DNA from 3 places in the Kitasatospora sp. HPM-01-4 genome. Region 2 is predicted to be linked to each of the others. Evidence: riboswitches for the same ligand, from Rfam matches in the RefSeq annotation. Region 2 holds a riboswitch; each other region holds the start of a gene.
What was found. Region 2 has a riboswitch for S-adenosylmethionine ahead of ACSMTC_RS27555 (aminotransferase class V-fold PLP-dependent enzyme). Riboswitches for the same ligand answer to the same signal wherever they lie in the genome.

Region 1: it holds a riboswitch for S-adenosylmethionine, as region 2 does, so the genes downstream of both, thrC (threonine synthase) here and ACSMTC_RS27555 (aminotransferase class V-fold PLP-dependent enzyme) in region 2, are expected to answer to the same signal.
Region 3: it holds a riboswitch for S-adenosylmethionine, as region 2 does, so the genes downstream of both, ACSMTC_RS36635 (IclR family transcriptional regulator) here and ACSMTC_RS27555 (aminotransferase class V-fold PLP-dependent enzyme) in region 2, are expected to answer to the same signal.

The regions. Positions count from the first base shown of each region.
Region 1 covers NZ_JBPQGP010000005.1:4,845,633-4,848,897, reverse strand. The annotation lists gene ACSMTC_RS21110 (MoaD/ThiS family protein) at 109-387, opposite strand; gene thrC (threonine synthase) at 437-1,735, opposite strand; SAM riboswitch class I at 1,753-1,886, opposite strand; gene ACSMTC_RS21100 (glucosyl-3-phosphoglycerate synthase) at 2,059-3,084, shown strand.
Region 2 covers NZ_JBPQGP010000005.1:6,312,759-6,316,023, reverse strand. The annotation lists gene ACSMTC_RS27565 (rhomboid family intramembrane serine protease) at 1-189, shown strand, start outside; gene ACSMTC_RS27560 (Lrp/AsnC family transcriptional regulator) at 186-467, shown strand; gene ACSMTC_RS27555 (aminotransferase class V-fold PLP-dependent enzyme) at 512-1,900, opposite strand; SAM riboswitch class IV at 1,950-2,067, opposite strand; gene trpD (anthranilate phosphoribosyltransferase) at 2,215-3,265, opposite strand, start outside.
Region 3 covers NZ_JBPQGP010000005.1:8,427,376-8,430,640, reverse strand. The annotation lists partial or broken gene ACSMTC_RS36640 (transketolase C-terminal domain-containing protein) at 1-422, opposite strand, end outside; gene ACSMTC_RS36635 (IclR family transcriptional regulator) at 573-1,286, opposite strand; SAM riboswitch class I at 1,486-1,628, opposite strand; gene ACSMTC_RS36630 (TetR/AcrR family transcriptional regulator) at 2,044-2,652, opposite strand; gene ACSMTC_RS36625 (CaiB/BaiF CoA transferase family protein) at 2,824-3,265, shown strand, end outside.

The DNA of each region.
Region 1 (3,265 bases), 1.5 Mb from region 2:
TTCCATCGACATGCCAAGAGCCGCCGACCGGCACGGAAATAGGCATTCCATGCCCGCCGACGGCTCCGGTGTGCTAGCCCCGGGGCGTCGGGGCCGGCTGTCGGGCGGTCAGCAGCCGCCTGCCACCGCGGGGATGACCGAGACGCTGGCGCCGTCCCCGATCTCGGTCGCCAGGCCCTCCGCGAAGCGCACGTCGTCGTCGTTGACGTAGACGTTGACGAAGCGGCGCAGCCGGCCCGTGTCGTCCAGGATGCGGGCGGCGATGCCGGGGTGGTTGGCGTCCAGGTCGGCGATGACGGCGGCCAGGGTCGCGCCCTCGGCGGTCACCTCGGCGGCACCGCCGGTGTAGGTGCGCAGGATGGTCGGGATGCGGACGGAAGCGCTCATGGTGCGAAGCTCCTAGGTGGGGTGGTCGTGAGGCGCCGGGCGGGCGGGATCAGGCGGATGCCAGGCCGGCGGCGCGGAAGGAGTCCAGCGTCGGGCGGATGGTGGCGGTCAGGCCCGCGTCGGCCACCGCGTCCAGGGTCTTCAGGCCGTCGCCGGTGTTGATCGCGACGGTCTCCTTGGCCGGGTCCAGCCGGCCGGTCTCGACCAGCTTCTTCAGCACGCCGACGGTCACCCCGCCGGCGGTCTCGGCGAAGATGCCCTCGGTCCGGGCCAGCAGCCTGATCGCGGCCACCACCTCGGCGTCGGTGACGTCCTCGACCGCGCCGCCGGTGCGGCGGGCGATGTCCAGCACGTACGGGCCGTCGGCCGGGTTGCCGATCGCCAGCGACTTGGCGATGGTGTCCGGCTTGACCGGGCGGATCACGTCATGGCCCGCCTTGAAGGCGGCGGACACCGGGGAGCAGCCCTCGGCCTGGGCGCCGAAGATCCGGTACGGCCGGTCCTCGACCAGGCCGAGCCCGATCAGCTCCCGCAGCCCCTTGTCGATCTTGGTGAGCTGGGAGCCCGAGGCGACCGGGACCACGATCTGCTCCGGCAGCCGCCAGCCGAGCTGTTCGCAGATCTCGTACGCCAGGGTCTTGGAGCCCTCGCCGTAGTACGGGCGGAGGTTGACGTTGACGAAGCCCCAGCCCGCACCGGCCGGGTCGCCGATGAGCTCGGAGCAGAACCGGTTCACATCGTCGTAGTTGCCCTCGATGCCGACCAGTTCGCCGCCGTAGACGCCGGCCATCACGACCTTGCCCTGCTCCAGGTCGTGCGGGATGAACACGCAGGACCTGAACCCGGCCCGGGCCGCCGCCGCACCCACCGCACCGGCCAGGTTGCCGGTCGAAGAGCACGACAGGGTGGTGAAGTCGAAGGCGCGGGCCGCCTCGATGGCGCAGGCGACCACCCGGTCCTTGAAGGAGTGGGTCGGGTTGCCGGAGTCGTCCTTGATGTGCAGCTGTGCGGTGAAGCCCAGCTCCCGGCCCAGGTTGTCGGCCTTGACCAACGGGGTCCAGCCGGGGTTCAGGTTGGGCTTGCCGGCCACGTCGGCCGGGACGGGCAGCAGCGGGGCGTAGCGCCAGATGCTGGCCGGGCCGGCCTCGATCCGCCGGCGGAGCTCCTCGGCGCCCTGACCGGAAGCCTCCGCGGAGCCGAAGTCGTAGGCGATCTCCAGCGGACCGAAGCACTCCAGGCAGGCGAAGCTCGGACCGAGGGGGAAGCGGGTGCCGCACTCGCGGCAGGACAGCGCGGTGGCGGGGCCGAGGTCGACGGTGGCGACAGGTACTTGGGTAGCGGTAGCCATGATGGCGGAGGCCTCTCTCCTCATCTTCCCCATGGCGCGGTCGCGTCACGGGCCGGAATTGGCACCTGTCCCGCCGGGGCCTGTGTGCCTGCCGAGCGAGAAGGTTGCCGGGACGTCAACGGGCCGTTCCCTCAGTCCCTCTGGATGAGCTCTGTGAAGTTGTGGTCACCCTGGTGATGCCGGTGACGCGGCGCGACCGACCCCGCGATGCGAAGGTCCGGCCGAGTTACGAAGACTGTAGCCGAAGGTGTCAAGCTCAAAGGAGAGCGTCCGACCCGCGAGACGGACCCGTCCGTTGCCACCCGACCACAAGGAGCGACACCGTGCTCGACCAGCAGACCGAGGCCCCGTTGCCGGAGGTGGAGCGCTGGCTGCGCGACCATTCCTGGACGGCCGCCGACCGTCCCGCCGAGGCGCTGCTGGCGGCCAAGCGGGCGGCCGGCCGGGCAGGCACGGTCAGCGTGGTGCTGCCCGCGCTGGACGAGGAGCCGACGGTCGGGGAGATCGTCCGGACGATCCGGCGCGAACTGATGGAGCGGCTGCCGCTGGTCGACGAGCTGGTGGTGGTCGACTCCGGCTCGGTGGACCGGACCGCCGAACTGGCCGCCGCCGCCGGTGCCCGGGTGGTGCACCGCGACGACCTGCTGCCGCGGATACCCGCCGTGCCCGGCAAGGGCGAGGTGCTCTGGCGCTCGCTGCTGGCCACCTCCGGTGAGATCGTCTGCTTCATCGACGCCGACCTGCGCGAGTTCGACCCGGCGTTCGTCTCCGGGATCGTCGGGCCGCTGCTCACCGATCCCGGGATCCAGCTGGTCAAGGCGATGTACGACCGGCCCCTGGAGACCGAGGGCGCGGTGGTGCCCGCCGGGGGCGGCCGGGTCACCGAACTGGTCGCGCGGCCGCTGCTCAACCTGCACTGGCCGCAGCTGGCCGGGTTCGTCCAGCCGCTGGGCGGGGAGTACGCGGCGCGGCGTTCACTGCTGGAGCGGCTGCACTTCCCGACCGGGTACGGGGTGGAACTCGGCCTGCTGGTGGACGCGCTGGACGAGGTCGGCCTCGACGCCCTGGCCCAGGTGGACGTCGGCGTCCGGCACCACCGCCACCAGGACGCGCAGGCCCTCGGCCGGATGGCCGCCACCATCTACCGCACGGCCCTGGAACGCCTGGAGCGCACCCACCGCCTCAAGTCGGCGGCCGACCTGGTCCACCCGCACCTCACCCAGTTCACCCGCGACCCGCTCGAGCACGGCTTCACCTCCCACACCCACCCGGTCACGGCGCTGGAGCGGCCCCCGATGCGGACGGTCCCGGAGTACGCGGAGCACCCGGTGCGCCGCGCCGCCGGGTGACGGCCCGCGCGGTGCGGCCGCCGCGATGTGCCGCCTGAGGTGCGCGTGGTTTGCGGCCAGTGCCGCCCGGCAAGGTTGAAGACGTGACCCCTCCCTCTCGCGACGAGAGGGCTTCCCACTCGGTGGCCCCGTGGAACCTCGTGACTCCTCCCCGCCAAGGGGGAGGCTTCTCACCCGGCTC
Region 2 (3,265 bases):
TTCCCCGCCTGGCTGGTGCTCGGGCTGTGGTTCGCGACGCAGTGGTGGTCGGTGCACTCGGGCGGCTCCGAGGTGGCGTACCTGGTGCACGTGATCGGCTTCACCGCCGGCTACCTGGCCACCTGGGCGGCGACGCTGACCCGCCCCGATACGCTGGCCCCCTCCCCACGGACAGGAGCCGACGAGTGATCACCGCGATCGTACTCATCAAGACCAGCGTCGACCGGATCCCCGAGATCGCCGAGGCCATCGCCGCCCTTGAGGGCGTCAGCGAGGTGTACTCGGTGACCGGCAGCTACAACCTGGTGGCGATGGTCCGGGTGCGGCGGCACGACGATCTGGCCGAGGTGATCCCCGGCAGGCTCAACAAGGTCCCCGGAGTGCTGGACACCCAGACCCAGATCGCCTTCCGCACCTACTCCCAGCACGACCTGGAGGCCGCCTTCGCGCTGGGCCTCGACGAGTAGCGGTCCCCTGCGCGGACCACGGGCGCCGCGCCCGGCAGGAGGGGCTACGCGCGCTCGCGCCGGGTGTCCGCCACGCAGCGCCCGCCCTCGCTGCGGTAGGTCCACCGCGCGCCGTCCGTGACCAGTTCGCGGACGGCCGCCAGGAAGCGGTCCAGGTGCTCGTCGGGCGTCCCCGCGCCGAAGCTGACCCGGATCGCGTTCAGACCGCGCTCACCGGGCAGCGAGGGCTCGGGCGCACCGCACTCCGAAGGTGCCGCCTCCTCGCCGCCCAGCAGCGTACGGACCAGCGGGTGCGCGCAGAACAGCCCGTCCCGCACTCCGATCCCGTACTCGGCGGAGAGCGCCGCCGCGAAGTGCGAGCTGTTCCAGCCCTGCACCACGAACGAGAGCACCCCCACCCGCGCGGAGTCGGCGCCGAACAGGCTGAGCACCCTCACCTCGGGGATCCGGGCCAGGCCGGCCTTCAGCCGCTCCACCAGCCGCCGCTCCCGGGCCTGAAGCGCGTCGAACCCGGCCTCGGTCAGCGCCCGGCAGGCCGAGGCGATGGCATAGGCGCCGATCACGTTGGGCGACCCCGCCTCGTGCCTGGCCGGCCCCTGGTGCCATGCGACGGCCACCTCACCGTCCGCCGCCCTGGCCACCGTGCGGCTGGCACCGCCGCCCGCCAGGTACGGCTCGGCCGCGTCCAGCCAGTCGCTCCGCCCGGCCAGCACTCCCGCGCCGAAGGGCGCGTACAGCTTGTGGCCGGAGAAGGCGATCCAGTCGACGTCCAGCTCGCGGACGGAGACCCGGTGGTGCGGGGCCAGCTGCGCGGCGTCCAGCACGACCCGGGCACCGTGCCGGTGGGCGACCTCGGTCAGCTCGGCGACCGGCCACAGCTCCCCGGTCACGTTCGACGCACCGGTCACACAGAACAGCAGCGGGCACCCGGGCCCGTTCGAGGCGGCCTCGGCCAGCGCGGCGTCCAGCGCGGCGACCGCCTCGGCGTGCGAGCGCGGGGCCCGCAGGTAACCGACCGTCAGTCCGCGGCGGCGCCACGGCAGCAGCGAGGCGTGGTGCTCGGTCTCGAAGGCGAACACCCGGGTGTCCGCCGGAACCGCCCCGGCCAGCAGGTTGAGCGAGTCGGTGGTGGCCCGGGTGAACACCACCTGGTCGTCCTCCCGCAGGTCGAGGAAGTCGGCGACGGTCCGGCGGCTCTGCTCGAACAGGTCGGTGGACAGCTGCGAGAGGTAGCCGGCACCGCGGTGCACGCTACCGTAGTACGGGGCGTAGGCGGCGACGTCGTCCCAGACCCGCTGGAGCGCCGGGGCGCTGGCGGCGTAGTCGAGCGCGGCGTACGTGACCTTCTCACCGCTGACCAGCGGGACCTGGACGTCATGGCCGAGGACGGTGAGCGGGACGCTGACGTCGGCGGTGGCGGAGGTGGCGGACATGGATGCACTCCTGCGAGGTCGGGGACCCCGGGAGTACGGATGTGCCGGGTGTCCGCGCTTGCCGCGCGGACGGATCGCCACGCAGCCCGGTCCTCACCCAGGGCACCCCGCCACGGACGGAGGGTTGCCGGACAGCAAGCTGGGGCTTGACGCTGTCACTCATGACCTGCGCTGGACTCTAGGGCAGCCTTCGAAGAACGGTCAACCGACATCCCGGAGTTCGGACACACCCGGGTCCCGCACCCGCAGGGGCGGGCGGACAAGGGCCCCTCGCCCTGGTCCGCCCGCCCCTGTCCAAGGGACCGGGCCGGGCCTCAACGCCGGGTGGTCGCCTCCGCCCACCGCTTGAGGACGTCCTGCGCGGCCCCCGAGTCGATGGCGGCCGCCGCCCGCTCCATCCCGGCCTTGAGCTGCTCGGCCAGCGGCGCGGCCGTCAGGTCCAGCGCCACCAGCGCGGCCGCGGTGTTGAGCAGGACGGCATCCCGCACCGGCCCGCGCTCCCCGCCGAGGACCCGGCGTGCGACACCCGCGTTGTACTCGGCGTCGGCCCCGCGCAGCGCCTCGATACCGACCAGCTCGATGCCGACGTCACGCGGGTCGAAGGCGTTCTCGGTGATCCGACCGTCCTTCACGATCCAGACGCGCGAGGTGGTCGAGACGGTCAGTTCGTCCAGGCCGTCGTCACCGCGGAAGACCAGCGCGGAGGAGCCCCGCCGGGCCAGCACGCCCGCGATCAGCCCGGCCAGCCGGGTGTCGAAGCAGCCGATCGCGTGCGCGGTGACATGGGCCGGGTTGGTGAGCGGCCCGAGGATGTTGAAGGCGGTCGGCACCGCGAGGTCACGCCGGGCGGGCGCGGCGTGCCGCATCGCCGGGTGGAACCTGGCGGCGAAGCAGAACGTCAGGCCGACCTCCTCGGCCACCTCGGCGACCCGGCGGGCACTGAGGTCCAGGCTGACGCCGAGCCGCTCCAGCACGTCGGAGGAACCGCTCGCCGAGGAGCTCGCCCGGTTGCCGTGCTTGACCACCTTCGCCCCGGCGGCCGCCGCCACGATCGCCGACATGGTGGAGATGTTGACGGTCTTCGCCCGGTCGCCGCCGGTGCCGACGATGTCCACCGCGGGACCGGGGATGTGCAGCGGCTCGGCGTGCGCGTACATCGACTCGACCAGTCCGGCGATCTCGTCCACCGTCTCGCCCTTGGCCCGCAGCGCCACCATGAACCCGGCCACCTGCACCGGGGTCGCCTCACCGCTCATGATCCGGTCCATCGCCCAGGCCGCGTCGGCCTGGGCGAGGTCGGTACCTGACAGCAGGGTGCTCAGGATGTCCGGCCAGGTGCGGATCACCTGCGCGGGGTCGATACCG
Region 3 (3,265 bases), 2.1 Mb from region 2:
CACACACGGTACGGCAGACCGTCCAGCCGTCGGCCCGCCAGGGCGAGGCCGACGCCGATCGGCAGACCCTGGCCGAGTGAGCCGGTGGCCACCTCCACCCACGGCAGGCGCGGCGTCGGATGGCCTTCCGACGGGCTGCCTTCCGTGCGGAATTCGAGCAGTTCCTCGTCCGAGATCGCCCCCGCGGCCTTGAACATCGCGTAGAGCAGGGGCTACGCATGGCCCTTGGAGAAGATCAGGTGATCGTTTCCGGGATTGGACGGCTCGTCCCAGTCGTACCGCAGATGGTTGGCCGACAGGACGGCCATCAGATCCGCCGCGGACATCGAGGACGTGGGATGGCCGGATCCCTCGGCATCCGCCGCGCGGATGGCGTCGATCCTCAGCTGTTGCCCGCGTTCCCGCAGCTGCTCGTAGTCCACCGTCATCACCTCCGTACGGCTGTCCATGTGGGTGGCTACCCCGTCGCCCTCCCCTTACGCCGTACCGGTCTCGACCAGGGCTTCGTGGTCCGCGGAGTCGGCGTGCGCTGGGGGCGGTGGGTGCGGGGTCGCGGGAGTCGGTGGGGCCGGTCAGGGCTGGCGCAGCGCTTCGGTGAGGCGGTCGGCGGCGTTGACGACGGCCTGGGAGAGGTGTGCGCCGGGGTGGCGGGTGAGGCGTTCGATCGGACCGGAGACGGAGACGGCGGCCACGACCCGGTTGGACGGGCCGCGGACGGGGGCGGCGACGGAGGCGACGCCGGGCTCGCGTTCGCCGATGGACTGGGCCCAGCCGCGGCGCCGTACGCCGCTGAGGGCGGTGGCGGTGAAGCCGGCACCCTGGAGTCCGCGGTGGAGGCGCTCGGGCTCCTCCCAGGCGAGCAGGATCTGGGCGGCCGAACCGGCCTTCATCGGAAGGGCGATGCCGACCGGGACGGTGTCCCGCAGGCCGGAGAGCCGCTCGGCGGCGGCGACGCAGATGCGGATCTCGCCCTGCCGGCGGTAGAGCTGGGCGCTCTCGCCGGTGACGTCGCGCAGGTGGGTGAGGACCGGGCCGGCCGCGGCCAGCAGGCGGTCCTCGCCTGCGGCAGCGGAGAGTTCGGCGAGTCGGGGGCCGAGGATGAACCGGCCCAGCGTGTCCCTGGTGACCAGGCGGTGGTGTTCGAGTGCGACGGCGAGTCGGTGGGCGGTGGGCCGCGCCAGACCGGTGGCGGCGACCAGTCCGGCCAGGGTGCTGGGGCCTGCCTCCAGGCTGCCGAGGATCAAGGTGGCCTTGTCGAGCACGCCGACGCCGCTCGTGTTCTCCATGAATGGGTACTCCAGTCTCAAGTCCCGCGAGCGGCGGGTGGGTTGCGCTCGCGGAGGTGCTCCGGGCGGGGAGCGGGGGCGGTCAGCGGGGACAGGCCGGAAGAGTCGGCCGATTGCCTGCGCCGGACACGAGACGGGTACGCGGAAGGGCCGGGGCGGGAAGCGCCCGGGCGAAGGACAGCACAGAGAGCACCGTGTCTCCTCATCTTTCCCGCGCCACGTTGGCGACAGGCCGGAGTTGGCACTGATCCCGGGCGGCACGGCGCGTACTTCGGACGCCGGGTCGACCGGGGAGTTGCCGGGGCTTCGTAGGGCCGGTCCCTCCACCCCTCTGGATGATTCGCGAGGAACCATACAAGATTCCCCGGGCCGCCCGTCAAACCTCCCCCACCCTCACGCGCGGGAGGCTGCCCGAATACGCTCCGGCGAACGGGACATCGTCGCATCGACCAGGTGGAGAACTGCCGGACGTTCGTGGCACATGGCCTCCGGCCGTCACCGGGGTCTGATCGCGCCGGCGTCCCTGAGTCTCCGGGCCGGCCGGGACCAATGCGCGCCTACCGGCTGCACGCCGTGACGGTGCCCGCCGCGCTCGCGCACCACTCGCTCCGGGCCCTCGGACCGCCGCGCCCGCAGACCCGTCTCCACCGACACCGGCTCAGCCCGCAACACCCCACCCGCACAGGAGAAATGCCCGGCGCCGACCTTCCGGAACGGGCTTCAGGGTCGGTCAGGTGACCGGCCGCCGGTCCGCCGCTCAGCTGTGACGGGGGGAGCCGAGTCCGTCCAGCAGGGCCTCGATCCCGGCCCGGAACTGACCTGTGGCCGGGGCCTCGCCGAGGCGCTCCCCGGCGGCGTGCAGCAGCGGGTAGGCGGTGGCGGGCAGGTCGGCGAGGGTGTGGCGCCACCAGGCGGCGTACTCGGCCTCCTGCTCGGCGCCGGTGCGCGGGATCTCGTAGAGCACGCTGCCGAGGGTGTGGGCCAGCACGAGGCGGTAGGCGGCCACCGCCTCCTCCAGGGTGCGTCCGTCCGCGGTCAGTTCGGCGAGCAGCCACTCGACGAGCCCGGCGACCTCCGGGCTCCACAGCTTGCGCTGGGCCAGCAGGTGGGCGAGGGCGGGGAAGCGCAGCATGCGCTCGCGCAGGGCGAGGGCGAATCGGGTCAGCGCCTCCCGGCCGCCGGTCCCGGCGGTCCGCTCAAGCTCCAGGCCGCCCAGGATGCGCGAGCACAGCAGGTTCAGCAGCTGATCACGGCCGTCCACGTGGCCGTAGATGGTCATCACGCCGCAGCCGAGCCGGCGGGCGAGCCGGGGCATGCTGAGCGCCTCCAGGCCCTCCTGCTGGGTGATCTCCATTGCGGCGTCCACGATCTGATCCGCCGTCAGGGCGCCGCGGGCCCGCCGCCTCGCCCTCCGGCCCGCCGGGGCTCCGGCTTCGGCGCTCATCCCTCATCAACCCCTTGCGTCGACTGCGGCGCCAGCCTAGCGTAAGGACGACCGTAAGGCTTACGGTAAGCCTTACCAAGAGAGGGGAGCCACATGCCACACCACGAGACCAGCACGCCGCCGCTGGCCGGGCTGCGGGTCCTGGACGCGGCCACGCTCTTCGCCGGACCACTGGCCGCGAGCCTGCTCGGCGACTTCGGAGCGGATGTCATCAAGATCGAGCACCCGCGCGGGGACCCGGCCCGCGGTAACGGGGCACAGGTCGGCGGGGTGTCGCTGTGGTGGAAGACCGTCGCCCGCAACAAACGCGCCGTCACCCTGAACCTCGGCACCGCCCAGGGGCGCGAGCTCTTCCTCCAACTCGCCCGCGACGCCGACGTGGTGGTGGAGAACTTCCGCCCCGGCACCTTCGAGCGGTGGGGCCTGGACCATCCGGCCCTCGCCGCCGTCAACCCGCGCCTGGTCCTGCTGCGCGTCACCGGTTTCGGCCAGGTCGGGCCGATGCGCGAGCGGGCCGGCTTCGGCACCCTCGCCG